DNA from 3 places in the Arthrobacter sp. NPDC092385 genome. Region 1 is predicted to be linked to each of the others. Evidence: riboswitches for the same ligand, from Rfam matches in the RefSeq annotation. Region 1 holds a riboswitch; each other region holds the start of a gene.
The links. A riboswitch is a leader RNA that binds a small molecule or an ion and turns the genes downstream of it on or off. The one in region 1 is predicted to bind cyclic di-AMP.
Positions count from the first base shown of each region.

Region 2: linked by a shared signal. The riboswitch ahead of ACIQCY_RS01215 (M23 family metallopeptidase) and the one ahead of ACIQCY_RS17250 (LysM peptidoglycan-binding domain-containing protein) in region 1 are both predicted to bind cyclic di-AMP.
Region 3: linked by a shared signal. The riboswitch ahead of ACIQCY_RS10065 (NlpC/P60 family protein) and the one ahead of ACIQCY_RS17250 (LysM peptidoglycan-binding domain-containing protein) in region 1 are both predicted to bind cyclic di-AMP.

Region 1 covers NZ_JBIVQL010000022.1:3,613-9,254, reverse strand. Annotated here, with positions in the region: gene ACIQCY_RS17270 (heavy metal translocating P-type ATPase) at 1-868, opposite strand, end outside; gene ACIQCY_RS17265 (heavy metal-associated domain-containing protein) at 945-1,190, opposite strand; gene ACIQCY_RS17260 (four-helix bundle copper-binding protein) at 1,640-2,047, shown strand; gene ACIQCY_RS17255 (metal-sensitive transcriptional regulator) at 2,175-2,594, opposite strand; cyclic di-AMP (ydaO/yuaA leader) riboswitch at 2,917-3,142, shown strand; gene ACIQCY_RS17250 (LysM peptidoglycan-binding domain-containing protein) at 3,145-4,065, shown strand; gene ACIQCY_RS17245 (ribbon-helix-helix protein, CopG family) at 4,352-4,636, shown strand; gene ACIQCY_RS17240 (S-4TM family putative pore-forming effector) at 4,642-5,556, opposite strand; gene ACIQCY_RS17235 (hypothetical protein) at 5,563-5,642, opposite strand, start outside.
Region 2 covers NZ_JBIVQL010000001.1:242,477-248,118, reverse strand. Annotated here, with positions in the region: gene ACIQCY_RS01230 (MarR family winged helix-turn-helix transcriptional regulator) at 1-155, opposite strand, end outside; gene ACIQCY_RS01225 (SGNH/GDSL hydrolase family protein) at 254-1,036, opposite strand; gene ACIQCY_RS01220 (diacylglycerol/lipid kinase family protein) at 1,155-2,123, shown strand; gene ACIQCY_RS01215 (M23 family metallopeptidase) at 2,173-3,420, opposite strand; cyclic di-AMP (ydaO/yuaA leader) riboswitch at 3,424-3,642, opposite strand; gene ACIQCY_RS01210 (siderophore-interacting protein) at 3,804-4,856, opposite strand; gene ACIQCY_RS01205 (ABC transporter ATP-binding protein) at 4,853-5,642, opposite strand, start outside.
Region 3 covers NZ_JBIVQL010000006.1:201,570-207,211, forward strand. Annotated here, with positions in the region: gene ACIQCY_RS10055 (alpha/beta fold hydrolase) at 1-1,744, shown strand, start outside; gene ACIQCY_RS10060 (NAD-dependent epimerase/dehydratase family protein) at 1,741-2,706, shown strand; gene ACIQCY_RS10065 (NlpC/P60 family protein) at 2,801-3,631, opposite strand; cyclic di-AMP (ydaO/yuaA leader) riboswitch at 3,634-3,841, opposite strand; gene mutM (bifunctional DNA-formamidopyrimidine glycosylase/DNA-(apurinic or apyrimidinic site) lyase) at 3,952-4,914, opposite strand; gene rnc (ribonuclease III) at 4,915-5,642, opposite strand, start outside.

The DNA.
Region 1 (5,642 bases):
CGACACCGTCGACGATCTGCCCGTCTGCCGGCACCCGGGCACCGGAACGGACGAGAACCACGTCCCCGGTGACCAGGGAACTGACCGGGACGGTTTCAACACGCGCATCGGTTCCCGTGCCGGTGACCCGGTCTGCTTCGTCGGGCAGGAGCGCTGCCAGGGCGTCCAGGGCTCCTGCGGCCGAGCCGAGGGCCCGCATCTCCATCCAGTGCCCGAGCAGCATGATGACCACCAGCAGGGCGAGCTCCCACCAGAAGTCCAGGTCGAACCCGCCGACACCGAGGGTGGTGATCCAGGAGGCGATGAACGCGACGCTGATCGCCATTGCGATTAGCAGCATCATGCCCGGCTGCCGGGACTTCAGTTCCGTCACCCCGCCCTTGAGGAACGGGGCCCCGCCGTAGACGAAGATGACTGTGCCCAGGATCGGGGCGATCAACGTCGAGCCCGGGAACTGGGGTGGCATGTACCCGAAGAGCATCGTGAACATAGGACTGAACGCGACCACGGGGATCGTGAGGATCAGGCTGAGCCAGAACTTGTTCTTGAACATGGCCGTGGAATGCCCGGCATGTTCCCCATGGGAGTGGACCTGATGATCCTCATCCGCGGTCCCACCCGAGTGACCTGAATGACCGGCGTGACCTGCATGACCAGTGTGGTCGGTCGGAGCGGTGTTGCCGGTGGGGTGGTGTGTTTCGGCGAGAGCGGAGTGGGCGTCTGCCTGGGGCATGGCCTGGCCGTGCGTGGTGTGGGCGTCATCGCTGCCGTTGACTGCAGCTTCTGTGGCCGTTGGTGTGGCGGTGGGTGTGCTGGTGGGACTGTGGGATCCCTGGTGGTGATTGTGGTGGTGTGCGTTGTTCGTCATGATCGAGCCCTTCCGGGGCACCTGAGCAGGTATGTTCTGGTCCCTGCAGCGCTCCTACATCAAGCGCTGCACGGCCTTATTTGGAGGCCAGCTGGTATCCGGCGTCGCTGATCGTCGAGGCGACAAGCCCGGCGTCGAGAGGTGTGGTGCTAGTGACGTGCAGGGTGGATGTGCCGCCGGCGACGAGGTCGACCCGTGCTTCATGGACCCCGGTGATTTTCCCGACGGCGCCGCTGACCCTGGAGGCGCAGGAGCCGCAGGTCAGACCAAGAACCGGGAACGCCGCGGACACGTCGTCGGACGTGACCGGGGCAGCCGACACTGCAGCTTCCTGAGGGGTGCAGCAGGAACACCCGGAGGCGTTCTTCTCCGTAACGGGAAGCAAAACAGTAGACGAAGCGGTCGATGAAGCAATGGACGAATCGGTGGATGAAGTGGTCGACGGAGCAGATGTGCCGCACATGGGAACCTCCAAGGGAACATGCGAATGCGTGAGGGAATCGAAGCGCTGTAGGAGGTCAGGATCAGCGAGCCTGCCCCGCCATCACAATGGTTCCGGTTGTCATGCCGGAAACCTCGTAGGAGGGCCGACAGCAACGAAATTATACCCCCATGGGGTATCTGTCAAGCGGATTCTTGCTCGCTCTCACATCGACGAATTCATGGCCGGTCATGGTGAGCGGGGGCTAGCGTGAGACGCGGGGCGCCGGCCCCGGATGCCCCTGAACCTTCAGTAAATCTTCAGTAGACCGACGGATAAGGAGCGGAACAATGACTCACATCACCTCCATGCTCGAGACGTACCCGAAGGATCTTGGCGGTATTGACCGCGAGAAGCTGGCCGAGTGCATCGCGGCCTGTTTCGAGTGTGCGCAGACCTGCACGGCGTGCGGGGACGCGTGTCTGAGCGAAGACATGGTTGCCGAACTCACCAAGTGCATCCGCACGAACGCTGACTGCGCGGACATCTGCGCCACGACCGGCCGGATTCTCTCCCGGCATACCGGTTATGACGCGAACATCACGCGAGCTGTCCTGCTGGCCTGCGAAGTCGCTTGCAAGGCGTGCGCCGATGAATGTGAGCAGCACGCGCAGATGCACGAGCACTGCAGGATCTGCGCCGAAGCATGCCGCCGCTGCGAGAGGGCTTGCCGCGAACTCGCCGCTACTCTCAGCTGAGCTCGGTCACCGGTGGCTGCCCCCACACTCCAGCCTCCAGGGGCAGCCACCGAGTAGCCGTCTTCGGAAAACCCTCACCCCGTCACATCCAGCGCTCATGTTCAGCGCTCGGTGAGGAGGCCTGGGTCTAGCGCAGGAGCCTGCTGATCGCTTGGGTTGCTTCCTTGACCTTGGCGTCGATGACGTCGGAGGATCCGCTCGTCGCGGCTTCGTGAGCGGCGTCGACGACGCAGTGCTGCATGTGGTTCTCGAGCAATCCGAGGCTGACGGCGTGCATGGCACTGTTGACCGCGGCAACCTGGGTGAGGATGTCGATGCAGTACTTGTCCTCATCGACCATGCGGGCGATACCGCGCACCTGGCCCTCGATGCGCTTCAGGCGTCGCAGGTACGCATCCTTGTCCGCTGCGTATCCATGGGCTGTGTGCCCAGTCACCTTCTGATTTTGGCCCGCGTCGGGTGCTGTGGCCTCACCGGCTGCTTCAGAAACCGCTTCGTGAGATGTTGCAGTGCTGGCATGCGTTCCGGTTCCGGAGCTCACGGTCATTCCCTTTCACCACCAAACGATGCGATCCGGTTGCGCCGGCCCGAGATCGTTGGTGCCTTCCCCTGCTGCGCCCATCGCGCAGCAACTTCCAGTATCGCTGGTCGTTAGGGCCCCTGTCCCTATATCCGCGGCATATCGGCGGCGCTTTGTTGACCTCGGTAACCATCAGGTATCCGGCTCACGGTGTGTTGCGAAGACACGCCGTGCTCCGTTACCTGAACGTGACTTTGATACCACCCTGGGGTATTCTCGTCCAATGTTCTCGGCACCCCGCCGAGACCATACTCCCGCGCAGAATGCCGAGCCCTGCCGCTGCATCCGGGAACCGTTCGTACCACCCAGTAGGCAGGGACGGGGGAACCACGTTTCCACCGGGCCACCGCATGTATCTGTGCGATGACCCTCGGGGTTAAGTCGATCCGACAACCTAGGCACGACCTGCACGTAGCGTCCGCGACGGCAGGGTAGTGCCCAGGGCTTGAAGGACGGCCGGGTGAACTCCCATCCGAACCCGACAGCTCACCCCGCAGGCATGGGAGAGGCAATCACCATGTCACGTACGTCCATTCCGGCGCGCCACCGCGCCGTCGTCACCCACTCCATCGCCCTCGAGGGCCTGTCGCACTCCGCGAAGACCGGTGCCGTAGCACTCGGTAAGCCCGCCATCATCGCAGCAGCAACCGGCGGCCTCGTCTTCGCCGTCGGCGCCCCCGCACAGGCCGGCACCTACACCCAGGAAGCCACTACGGGCACCGTAGCCCAGGCTCCCGTTGCAGCCGCACCCGTCGCCCCCGCAGTTGTTGCAGCTCCTGCCGCTGCAGGCGTGCACACCGTCGTCGCCGGCGACACCCTCGGCGCCATCGCTGCCAAGCACGGACTAAACCTCAACACGCTCATGGCCCAGAACGGCCTGTCCTACGCGTCGATCATCTACCCCGGGCAGCAAATCAAGCTCACCGGCGGAGCAAGCGTTGCCGTCAGCCCCGCGGCGGTCCCCGCAGCAGCACCGGCCAGCCAGGTCTTCTACGCAGCACCCGCCCCCGCAGCTGCCGCAGTGGCACCCGCACCCGCAGCCGCACCGGCCGGCATCCAGCTGACCTCCGCGACCATCGCACCGATCGCCCCGGCAGCCCCCGCGGCTCCTGCGGTCCCCGCCAGCGGCGTCGGCGCCGCCCTCGTCGCCTCGGCCTACGGCCAGCTCGGCTCCATCCAGGACTGCACCATCCTCGTCGAGCGGGCCCTGCGCTCCATCGGCAAGAACGTCGGAGACCTCGGCCCCACGCAGTTCTACCAGTACGGCACAGTCGTCTCGACCCCCGCCCCCGGTGACCTGGTCATCCGCCCCGGCCACATCGGCATCTACGTCGGCAACGGCGAAGTCATCAGCAGCGGCATGAACGGCGCGAACCTCACGATCAAGCACCCCCTGTCGGACCTCGCCGGTTCGTCCTTCGTGCGCGTCAACGGCTAACACAGATTCAGCGGACGCCCAGCGTCCGTAAGCTGAACAAGAGTGGCAGGTGCCCTGGACGGGGGTACCTGCCACTTTTTGTTAAAGCCCGTCCGCAGGCTCCTACTCAGTCACACGCATGCGCCGGCTCTTGAGGTCGAGGTAGAGGGCGACGCATCCAGCGTGAGTGGGCGCCCACTAGGTCGAAGTAATCCCCGAAATGGTGAAGGTGCGGGACGAGGTGCTGGTGCTGTGACTGTCAGCGGTCAGTAGTAAACATTGTTTACTACTGACGCAGGAGGTCTTCGTGGTGAGTCGTAAGCAGTCTCCTCAGCACCCAAATCATGTCGTGTCCGTGCGACTGACGAATGACATTATCAAGCGCCTGGACGCCTTAGCGGATCGCACGAGCCGAAGCCGCGGGGTGTACCTGAGGTCAGCGATCATCAGGATGCTGCCTACGCTCGAGGCTGAGCACTGGTCGCAGACGAGCACCGAGTACGAGAACGACTTTTTTAAGCAGGAATTCGTTCAGCTCACCACCTCGCTTCTCGGAGACGAGTCGGTAGAAGATTCAGTCCGAGACGACTAACGGCGTCAGTCGGTGCTCTGATGTCGTAAGTGACTCGCAGTCTGTTTCATCGCGCGTTCATTGCGTGCACGGGTGATCTTGTATAGCCAGTTCGGCACTTGAGGGGTGGTTCGACGGAGGTCAAAGAGACGTTCCTGCCAGACGAGAAGATCCTGCGGCTCGATGGACTGGTCTCGTCGGGAAAAGCGCCTCCCTATTGTTGCCGCGAGGTCCGCTCGGTCGCGCGCGGCTTTCCACGTGTTCATGACGTACTCGGATACATCGAGGAATGCCGGTAGGACGGGGAAGAGAGCTCCCAAGAGGAAAGTGGCGAGGGTGACTCCGCTGATGCTCGCCCAAGTAATGAGACCGGCGAGCCAGAGGATTGCCGCGGCAGCCCACACAGTGACGGTTGTGCGGATAAGCCTGTCTGTGTAGGCGGCGTTGCTGCGTTGGGCGATGGCTATGGTCGTGGTGCCAGGACTGTCAGCGTCGACGGTGTACCAGTCGACAAGTTTTTCCTTCTTCGCCACGTCCCGGAGTGGCTTCTTATCAGCGGCGATGAGCGCAATGTCTTCGGGCGTGGGGCGACCTGAGCGATCGATGGTATCTGGCATGTCGAACAGGTACTGGTCCAGCTCCTCCTGCACGCAGGCGGCCTTGAGCATGGTCCGGTTCTCAAGTAGAGCAAGGACGGTCCGGCCGGCGAAGAGCCATACACCGGTGACGGCAGCGACGGAGACAGCAACTGCAGGAGCAAGGAGCGAGAAGAACGGTCCTCCGAGGCCGATGACGAGGATCCCGATCCATCGCAGGCTCTGCCACCGCTTCGCACGGTTGTAGAACCTGCGCTGCGCAACAAGGAGTTGCAAAGCCCGTTCGTCATTCTGTCGACGAGCGATCGTTGAACTGGATGGGGGCTGGTAATCGTGTGAACTCATCACAGGTCAGAGATTGAACAGCAACTTCAGTTGCTCGATTGCTTTCTCCTGATTGTCGGCCCGCTCGTATTCCCGGGCTTTGCCCG
Region 2 (5,642 bases), on a different contig from region 1:
GACTCCGACAGCATCGCCAGCACGTGGTAGTCGAACAGGGTGATGCGGGCCTCGCGGAACAGGTGGGCATCGAGTGACGCGGGGAGCAGGGACGTGAGTGCGTAGAGTGCCAGCCATGCCCGCCGCTCGTCGGGTGTGAGCCATTGCGCCGCCATTGCCTCATTCTGGCATACCGCCCCACAGGCGCCGTAGGGCTCCGCCCCTGCCCGTGCACGGTTGCGGGCGGCGCCGGCACCGTGTTCCTTCGAGGGCCTCAGGCGTGAACGGACGCCCAGTGCGGGTGGCCCAGGGCCGGGTACTTCGGCACCAGTTCGTCACCCGAGGAGACACCGCGCAGGCGCCTGCCCACCCACGGCGTGAGGTACTCCCGCGCCCACTGAGCGTCGGCCCGCAGCTGCTCGATCCGCTTCAGGGCCGGGCGCGCCTCGAGTTCCGGCACGTCCACCTGGTGCGAGGCCTTCATGGCCTCGAGGACCCGTGCGGCCATGAGCGTGTGGCCCGCCGTGGACATGTGCATGCGGTCCACATCCCAGTAGCTCCAGTCCTGGAACTCGCGGAGGCGCCAGTAGTCCACCACCGTGGCAGCACGCTCGTCGGCGATCTCGCGCACCCACTCGTTGTAGACGGCGGTGCGGCCGCGGGTCTTCCCGAAGACCGCGGAGCCCGAGGCGTCGAATCCGGTGAAGAGCACGACGTCGGCGCCTGCCTCGCGGAGCCGGGCTATGCCGGCGTCGTAGTGGGACATGAGGAGGTCGATGTCGATCCGCGGGCGCAGGATGTCGTTCGCGCCGGCGTAGATCGTGACGAGCGTCGGCTCCAGGGCGAGGGCGGCGTCGATCTGCTCGTCGAGGATCTGGCGCATCTTCTTGCCGCGGATCGCGAGGTTGGCGTAGCCCCAGGACGGGTCGGCGAGGATGAGCTGCTCGGCGACGCGGTCGGCCCAGCCGCGGACGCCGTTGGGGGACGCCGGGTCCCAGTCGCCCACCCCTTCCGTGAAGGAATCGCCGAGGGCCACGTATCGCGAAGTGTAAGTCACGTCCAAAAGATTACCCTCGGCACCGGAGGGCACCGGGATAAGCTCGACGCACCCACCCGTTGACACCCGCACGAAGGACACCATGCCCACCGACGCTACATCCGAGGCGACTGCCGGCGTGGTCGCGGACGCCGGATCGGGCGGCCGTCGCGCCGCGCTCATCATCAACCCCATCAAGGCCACCACCTCCGATGTGGCGGGCGCCGTCCGCCGCATCTCCGCCGAGGACGGCTGGGAGGATCCCCTCGTCATCGAGACCACGGCGGACGATCCCGGTCACGGCCAGGCGCGCCAGGCTCTCGACGCCGGGGTAGACCTCGTCATCGCGGCCGGCGGCGACGGCACGGTCCGCTGCGTCGCCGAGGAACTGGCCGGGACCGGCACCATGATGGCGCTCGTGCCGCTCGGCACGGGGAACCTCCTGGCCCGCAACCTCGACATCGCCGTCGACGACCCGGACGCCGCCGTCGAAGCCGCCTTCCGCGGGACCGAACGCACCATCGACGTCGTGCACGTGACGGTGGACCGGGCGCAGGACGCCCACGTCTTCCTCGTCATGGCCGGTATCGGCTACGACGCCGCCATCATGTCCGACACGCGTGACGAGCTGAAGGACAAGGTGGGCTGGCTCGCCTATGTCGACGCCGGGATCAGGAACCTCCCGGGCAGGCCGGCCCGGACCACCATCTCCGTGGACGGCGGCAGGCCCTTCGAGCGCCGTCTCCGCAGCGTGATGGGCGGGAACTGCGGGAAGATCATGGGCGGCCTCGAGATCTTTCCCGGCGCGAAGATCGACGACGGCCTGATGGACCTCATGACCGTCGCCCCCAAGGGCAGGCTCGGCTGGCTCGCCGTTGCGGGCAAGCTGTTCACACGCGGCAAGGGCAAGGGCAAGGACCCCTCCCTCGAGTACTTCCAGTGCCGCACGGCGGAGGTCACCCTGCGCGAGCCGCTCGAGGTGCAGCTCGACGGCGACCCGCTGGGCAAGGCGACGCACATGGCCTTCGAGATGAAGCCCGACTCGCTCCGGCTCCGGATGCCGCTGGGCTACAAGGACCCCGCCGTCGTCAGCGAGCCCCTGCCGTAGCGGAAGGAGGCGGCACCTCCCGAACCGGGACATGCTCACCGCCGGGTAGTCACAGCCAGGGCTGCGGGTCCACCTTCTCGTCATCGACCAGGACCTCGAAGTGCAGGTGGCAGCCGGTGGAGTTGCCCGTGCTGCCAACCGCGCCGATGACGTCGCCACGGTTCACCGTGGCCCCGACCACGACCCCGAGAGCGCTCATGTGGTTGTAGGTGGTCTTCAAGCCGTCACCGTGGTCGATCACGATGCGCTGGCCTCCGCCGTACGCGTGCCAGCCGGAGTCGACGACGGTTCCCGCGTCGGCCGCCCTGATTGGGGTGCCGCACGCGCTGGCGTAGTCCTGGCCGGTGTGGAGTTCGGACCCGTAGCCGCCCAGGGGGTTCACGCGGTACCCGAAGGTCGAGGCGACCACCGGGTTGTCCACAGGAGCACCGAAGGCCTTGCGCTCCTTCGCGGCGGGTGTCAGCGAGGCCGAGAGCGCCCGCGCGTCGGCGATGCTCGGCGCGATCCCCTCGGCGGCCGGACCTGCGCTCTCGAGGGCGAAGATGACCGTGGCCTCCGCCGGCGCGGTGACGGCCGGCGCGATCCCGGAGGCGAGGGCGACACCGTCGGCGCCGGCGGGCGTGGTGGCGGCCGATGGCGCGACGGCCCCCATGAGGAGGCCCGCCGAGGCGAGCACGATACCCGCGGTGGCCGCGTTGTCACGCAACCGTGCCAGCGGCGTCGGCCCTGCGGCTGCGCGGAGGAGCGTCGAGGAGTGGCGGGCTGCGCGCCGTGCGGACCGGGTCTGCGGCCGCGTGTCCAGGTCCGACGCGCGGGCGCTCCGCCGGGTGGGGAGGTCGGGTACGGGGGCTGCCGGCGTGGGCGCGGTGGCCTCGGGCGTCAGCGCAGCGGTGGCCGCCGCGTCGCGCCCGGCCCTCTCCCGCTCGCGAAGTTCACGGCGGGTCCGGTCCGGCGCGGCGTCGAGCCCGTGTGCTGCAGGAGCAGGCACGCCGGGAGCAGGAACCACGAAGGGCGAGGCGGGCAGGACGGGCGCCGTCAGGACGGCCACCGGCAGGGCGGCTACCGGCGCAGGGAGCCGGACGGCGGAGCCGTGCACCGCGGGTGCACCGGGAGCGGCCGGGGATGCCGTGGCGGCAGTCGCAGGAACGGCCGGAGCCGCCGGGTCGGCGGGATGCGACTGGACGCGGAGCGAGCGACGGCTCGGAAGCGGGGCGTGGGCGGAGCGGCGGAGGGCCGACTGGTGGTGCGCGCGCTCGTCGGACGCGCGACGGCGCCCGGACAGGACCGTCTGGGTCAACTGCATACCTCTCTCAGGACGCCCACGAAGTCAGCTGTCGGATTCGAGCAAGAGTGAACTCGGCCCCCTCGGCGCGGGCTCGGACGGCGGCAGGACCGCATCCGAGGCGCGCCGTGCTGAGGGCTTCACCCCGAGGCGGCACGAGCCGCCGGAATGTGGATCCTCCACCCCTGCCACAGGTTGTTCAGGCGGTCCGCTGGCAGGGTTAGGCGTGCGGACCTGGATCACATGGACCAGCTTTGACTGGTCAAACAGTAGGCGAGGACACGCGTAGTTACAATTCCGTTATCCAGCCTGTGGATGATTCGTGCGACACTGCGGTCCGGCATCGGAATCCTGCGGAAAGACGCGGGAAAACCTGAGTTTCGGCCGCCGCCGGTGCTTCAGGAGAGCTCTGCGCGCCCCTTGCGCCAATAGCCCATGAACGCAACCTGCTTCCTGTCCACCCCGACGTCCCGTACGAGGTAGCGACGCAGTCCACGCACCACGGCTGCCTCGCCCGCGATCCACGCGTAGAAGGGCTGGCTGCCCGGGAGGCGCCCGGGATTGACCGTCGATCTCACGATCGCCGCCTCGAGGCGCTGCGGTGTCTCCCAGAGGATGGATCCGTCGATGTCCACGTCCTCGGGCTCGCGTCCCCCCGCAACCGGCTCCGGGCCCGAGAGCGACACCCAGCCCGGAACCCGGACGGCGTCGCGGACGGCCGACTCGAGGAGCTCGCCGTGGCCCCGCCGCCCGCGCACCAGCCAGGTGACGGCGACGGACGACCGCGTCCGGATGTCCTGGATGTCCTGCTCGCCCGGCACCTCGAGGAAGGCATGGCCGCCGATGTCCGCGGGCAGGGCCTCGAGGATCGCGCTGATGGCCGGCACGGCCGTCTCGTCGCCGGCCAGCAGCACGTGCTGCGCGAGTCCCGGGCTCCATTCGATCCCGCCGTAGGCACCCGCCGTCGCGCACTGGGCCGCGGCGGAGTTGGGGCCGATCACGCAGACACGGTCGCCGGGCCGGGCCGCTGCCGCCCACTCCGACGCGGGCCCTCCGCGCCCGTCGGCGTCGAGGTGCATGACGAAGTCGACGTCGATCTCCGGCTGCGGCCCGCCGCAGCGGGACTCACGCACGGTGTAGGTGCGCATGGAGCCGCGCTCCTCCGCCTCCATGCCGAGCCACAGCTGGTACCAGTTCGCCGAGTCGCCGCGCCTCATCATCCCTGCGATGTCGGGGCACTCGCGCCCCGCCGCGGGGATGACGATCTTGATCCGGAGATCGAGGGTGTCCCCCGCCACGCCGAACGCCGCCAGGCAGGTGCCGCCGAAAGTGATGCGGCGGAACGTGGAGCTGAGGTCCTGGACCGCCGTGACGACGACGTCGAATGCCAGCACCATGGGCTCGGTGTCCGCCGTGGTGCGCCGCGCGCTTCGCTGGGTGACTTCGGTCATGATGCTGCCTCCACGTGGGCGGGAACGATGTCCTGCGGGTTGGGTCGGTAGCCCCGGAGCGGCTCGCGGCCGGCCGGGGATGTCGGGGGACGGACGGGCGCGGCGGCACCGTGGTGCCTGCCGATGGGAACCACCATGGGCGTGCCGGACACCGGGTCCTCGATCACGCGGCATGCCAGGTCGAACACGCCCGAGACCGTGTCCTCGGTGACGACGGCGGACGGCGCCCCCTCGGCGACGATCCGGCCGTCCCGCATCGCGATCAGGTGGTCCGCGTAGCGTGCCGCGAGGTTCAGGTCGTGCAGCACCATGACGACGGTCGTCCCGGAGCGCCTGTTGAGGTCGGTGATGAGATCGAGCACCTCGATCTGGTGGGTGACGTCGAGGAACGTGGTCGGCTCGTCGAGCAGCAGGATCCCCGTCTGCTGCGCGAGGGCCATCGCGATCCACACGCGCTGGCGCTGGCCGCCACTCAGCTCGTCGACGCTGCGGTCGGCCAGGGCCAGCGTGTCCGTCGCTTCGAGCGCGTCCGCGACGGCGGCGTCGTCCTCCGGTGTCCACTGCCGGAACCACCCCTGGTGGGGGTACCGCCCGCGCCCTACGAGATCGGCGACGCTGATGCCGTCCGGGGCGAGCGGAGTCTGCGGCAGGAGCCCGAGCACGCGGGCCACGGCCTTCGTGGACTGCGAATGGATGTCCGATCCGTTGAGGACCACCGTGCCGGCGACCGGCTTGAGGAGCCGGGCGAGACCCCGCAGCAGGGTCGACTTGCCGCACGCGTTGGCG
Region 3 (5,642 bases), on a different contig from region 1:
CGCGATGGAGTGGCTGGCGGCGCGGTCCGTCGGAGCGGGCACACCCGAGGCTGCCGCCACGGCGCCGTCGACCGACGCACCCTACGATCCGCTCGGCCGACGGATCGCGGACCTGGCCGCCGGGTCGCAGGGTTCGACGACGGCTGTCGCGGAGATGACCCCTGCCGGTCCGCCGCGCACGCTCTCCTGGCAGGAACTCGCCGACGACGTCGACGCCGTCGCCGCGGGCTTGACGGCGCTGGGCTACGGATCCGGCAGCCGTGTGAGCCTGCTCGTACCCCCCGGGGTGGACCTCACCGTCCTGATCTACGCCTGCCTCCGGATCGGCGCCGTGATCGTGGTCGCCGACGCGGGCCTCGGTGCCCGCGGCCTCAGCCGGGCCGTCAAGGGTGCCGCGCCCGACGTCGTCATCGGTATCGAACGCGCCCTCCTCGCCGCCCGTGCCTTCGGCTGGCCCGGGCGCCGGATCAGCGCCACCGCGCTGCCGGCGGCGAAGCGGACAGCACTACGCGTGGAGGCTTCGCTCAACGACCTGCGCGCCGCACGCCCCGGACCATCCGCTCCGCCCGCCCCGGCCGCCGATGCCGACGCCGCGATCCTCTTCACCTCGGGCTCGACCGGTCCGGCGAAGGGCGTGGTCTACACCCACCGCCGGCTGTCCGCGATGCGTGACGCCGTCGAGTCGACGCTGGGACTCGGGCCGGGCGCATCGCTCGTGGCAGGCTTCGCGCCGTTCGCGCTGCTCGGCCCCGCGCTCGGTGCGACCTCCGTGACGCCCGCCATGGACGTCACAGCCCCGCGGACACTGACCGCGCAGGCCCTCGCCGATGCCGCAGCTGCCGTCGACGCGAGCGTCGTGTTCGCATCGCCGGCAGCCCTGCGGAACGTGCTCGCCACGTCGTCCGACCTCAGCCCGGCCGGGACGGAGGCCCTGGCTCGGATCTCGCTGCTGCTCTCGGCCGGCGCCCCGATCCCCGTCCCGCTCCTGGACGCCGTGCAGCACCTCGTCCCCGCGGCAGCACTCCACACGCCCTACGGGATGACGGAATCGCTCCTCGTCACGGACATCGACCACGACGGCATCCGGGCTGCGGCAGCCGCCGCAGCGTCCGGCCTCGCCGGCGCCGGCAACGGGGTCTGCGTCGGCCGCCCGGTCAACGGAGCCCGGGTGTCCGTGGCCCCGCTCGACAGCGCCGGCACGGCGACCGGGGATCCCACGACGGCGCCGGGGGTGACGGGCGAGATCCTCGTCGACGCCCCCCACGTCAAGGACCGCTATTTCCGGCTGTGGAAGACGCAGCAGGATTCCGCACGCACGCACCCCTGGCACCGCACGGGCGACGTCGGGCACTTCGACGCCGACGGCCGCCTCTGGGTGGAGGGCAGGCTGGGACACGTCATTACCGCCGCGGCGGGAATCGTGACGCCCGTCGGACTCGAGCAGGCGCTGGAGGAGGTCGACGGCGTCCGTCTCGCCGCGGTCGTCGGCGTGGGCCCTTCGGGGACCCAGGCGGTCGTCGCGGTGCTCGAGGCGAAGGAGGCGGGACGCCGTCCGCACCTCGCCGCATCCCCCCTGGCGGCAGCTGCCCGGTCCGCGGCACGCGAACGCGGGATCGAGCTCGCGGCCGTCATCACGGTTCCGGCCCTGCCGGTGGACATCCGCCACAACGCGAAGATCGACCGCGCGCGGGTCTCCGAGTGGAGCGGCCGGTTCCTCTCGGGCGGACGGGCAGGATCCCTGTGACGGTCCTCGTGACCGGAGCGAGCGGCATGCTCGGACGGGCCGTCGCCGAGCACCTCCTCGAGGACGGCCACGAGGTGCGGTGCTTCCAGCGCCGCCCGTCCGGCGTCGACGGCGCTCAGGACGCCCTCGGCTCGATCACGGACAGGACGGCCGTCGCCGCGGCGGTGGAGGGCTGCGACGCCGTCATCCACCTGGCCGCGAAGGTATCCTTCACGGGCGCCCCCGGCGAGTTCGTCCGCACGAACATCGACGGCACCCGGCACCTCCTCGACGCAGCCGAGGAGGCAGGCGTCACCGACGTCGTCCACGTCTCCTCGCCATCGGTCGCGCACCAGGGGACGTCTCTGGTGGGTGCAGGGGCCGGTCCGGCCGATCCGGACCACGCCCGGGGCGACTACGCGCGCACGAAGGCAGCGGCCGAACTGCTGGCCCTCGCCCGCTCGACCCCCGCCTTCCGCGTCGCGGCCGTACGGCCGCACATCGTCTGGGGCCCCGGCGACACGCAGCTCGTGGAGCGCGTCATCGACCGGGCCCGCCACGGCCGGCTGCCCCTCCTCGACGGCGGGACCGCCCTGATCGACACCACGTACGTCGACAACGCGGCGTCGGCGATCATCGCCTGCCTCCGCCGGATCGAGGCCGCCCGGGGCCAGGCGTTCGTCGTGACGAACGGCGAGCCGCGCCCCATCGCGGAGTTGCTCGAGGGGATCTGCCGTGCCGGAGGGGTGCGACCGCCCGGATGGTCCGTACCCGGCTCCATGGCGCGCGGCGCGGGCGCCGTGATCGAGCGCGCCTGGCGTGCGCTGGGACGGCCGGAGGAGCCGCCCATGACCCGGTTCCTCGCCGAGCAGCTCTCGACGGCGCACTGGTTCGACCAACGGCGCACCCGGGCGGTCCTGCAGTGGGAACCGTCGATCGGTATCGACGAGGGCTTCGAGCGGCTGGCTGCCTCCTACCGCTGAGCAGGCGGAACTCCACCGGGACATGGCGAAGGGCGGGATGCATGCATCCCGCCCTTCTGTGTCACTGCTGCGTCATCGGCGGACCGACGACACGCTAGCGGGTGTAGTAGCCGTCCACCGACATGACGTTGACGGAGTGCACCTGCGTGCCCTGCGAGGGGTTGAGTGCACTGATCATCTGGCCGTTGCCGAGGTAGATACCGACGTGGCTGCCGCCGTTCTGGCTCACCAGGTCGCCCGGCTGGGGGTTGTTGGTGCCCTTGAGCGCGGCGAACTGCGACCAGGTGGTGCGCGGCAGGTTGATGCCGTTCTGGGCGTAGACCCACTGGACGAAGCCCGAGCAGTCCCAGGCGCCGTAGGACGTTCCGCCGTAGACGTAGCCGGACCCCTTGCCCTGCAGGGCCGTTCCGACGATGCCGGGAGCGGGCGCACCGATCGATGCCGACTGGAAGCTGTACGGTGCTGCGGGAGCAGGAGCAGCGGGAGCAGCCTGCGGTGCGGCTACGACGGAAGCGGACTGCACCGAGTACTGCTGGGGTGCAGCCGAACCGCTGAGCGAGAGCGACTGGCCGGGGTAGATGATCGAGCTGTAGCCGAGGCCGTTGGCCGTGAACAGGCCGTCGAGGCTCACGCCGTGAGCTGCTGCGATGCTGCCGAGGGTGTCGCCCGCCTGGACCGTGTAGGAACCGGCCGAAGCGGTGCTCACTGCCGCGGCCTGCTGGCTGACCGTCTCGACGGGGACGATCTCGCCTGCGGCGCTGGCCGGAAGTGCGGCGCCGATCATGATGCCGGATGCGGCAACGACGACGGCGGCGGGCTTGCCAGCGACCGAAGCAGTCGCGGTGACTGCACGGGATGCCGTGACGAGGGGGTTGATACGCGCAGGGACGGCCCGGTGGCGCGCGACATGGCTCTTCTTGGACATGATGATGCCTTTCCCAATGCCTACGAAGTTAGCTGTCGGGTTCGGATGGGACATCCGGACACGCTGTTCGTGGACCACCGCCCCAAAGCTGGTCCACGCGTGTCTTTACCCCTAGGACTCGTGACGAGTCCGCTATCGGTTCCCCCGCCCCTGTCGAATGTCTTGTGCGAACGGTCCGTCCTCATCGACAGGGTTAGGCAGAGTGAGGAAGGGCGCCCCTCCGTGGTGGACGGGCGCGGGGTTAACGGTACGCGCTGGACCTGCTCTTGTCACGTTTGGATCACGAGACCTGGATCTCGCCGAATTTCCGGCACGCTCGGCTACAGGCGTGCGTTGCGCGGCTTCGGCTGGCAGAAGGGACACAGGTAGGACGACCTGTTCATGAAGGACTCCCGGCGCAGCAGGGTATGCCGGCCTTCCGCGGCACACCGGCGGCAGGACAAACCGGCGCGCCCGTAGGCTTCGAGGTCCCGGGCGAAGTAGCCGGACGCCCCGTTCACGTTCACGTACAGCGCGTCGAAACTCGTGCCGCCGGCCGCCAGGGCGCGCGTCATGACGGTGGTGGCCGCCTCGAGGATGCGCACGGTATCGGGACGCCTCATGGTGTCGGTGGGACGGGCGTAATGGAACCTGGCCGCCCATAACGCCTCGTCGGCATAGATGTTGCCGATGCCCGAGATGAGCCCCTGATCGAGCAGGGCGCGTTTGAGCCCGGTCTTCCGTTGCCGGAGCCGTCGGTGGAAGGACTCCGCGGAGAACGCCGGGTCGAGGGGATCCCGCGCGATGTGTGCGGCCTGATGGGGCACCAGGGGAAGGCTGCCGGCTCCGAGCCCGCCCGGCCCGCCGTCCTCCGTCGGCTCCAGGTCTGCGACGAACATGCCGCCGAAGATGCGCTGGTCCACGAACCGCAGGTCGGCCGGAAGGTCCGCGCCCTCCTCGTCGACAGCGCGGGAGAGCCGGAGGCGTACCTTGAGGTGCTTCTCCAGCGGCGCACCGGGCTCCTCGATCAGCAGTTGCCCACTCATGCCGAGGTGCGCCATCAGGGCCACGCGCGGGTGGGCGGACATGCTCCCGGGGTCCTCGAGGGTCATCCAGAGGAACTTCCCACGGCGCACGACGTCCCTCACGCGGGCACCCGCGACGTTCCCCTCGAAGTCCTCCACGCCGGCGACATGACGTCGGAGCGATCGGGCGTCCAGGACCTCGACGGTCTCGATGACGCGCCCGGTGACCCAGCGCGCAAGGCCGCGGCGCACCACCTCGACCTCGGGCAGTTCAGGCACTCAGGGCCCGACGGCGGGCCGGACGTCCGCCGCGTCGCTGTCGGGCGATGCACCGGCACCGGCCACCAGGAGCTTCCAGGACTCGGCCGCGGCCGCCTGCTCGGCTTCCTTCTTCGAATTCCCGCAGCCGGAGCCGTACTCCACACCGCCGATCAGCAGGCGGGCCGTGAACGTGCGGGCGTGGTCGGGGCCCGTCCCCTCGACCTGGTAGTCGATGAGTCCGAGACGCCGTGCCGCCGCCGTCTCCTGGATGCGGGTCTTCCAGTCGGTGCCTTCGCCGAGCACGGCGGAATCCCGCAGCAGCGGTCCGATCAGCCGCATGACCATCACGCGCGCAGTCTCGATGCCGTGGCTGAGGTAGGCCGCACCGATGACGGCCTCCATGGTGTCGGCGAGGATCGAGGCCTTGTCGCGCCCGTTGGTGAGCTTCTCACCCTGCCCGAGCAGCACGTAACTGCCGAGGTCCAGGGAGCGCGCCACCCCGGCGAGTGCCTTGGTGCTCACGACGGCCGATCGCCTCTTCGCGAGCTCACCCTCGGAGAGTCCGGGATTGTCGCGGTACAGCGCGTCCGTCACCGAGAGGCCCAGCACCGAGTCGCCGAGGAACTCCAGGCGCTCGTTGGTGGGGATCCCGCCCTTCTCATAGGCATAGGACCGGTGGGTCAGGGCAAGACGAAGCGTCTCGGCGTCGATATCGACACCGAGACGCTTCGTAAGGTCTTCAGTAT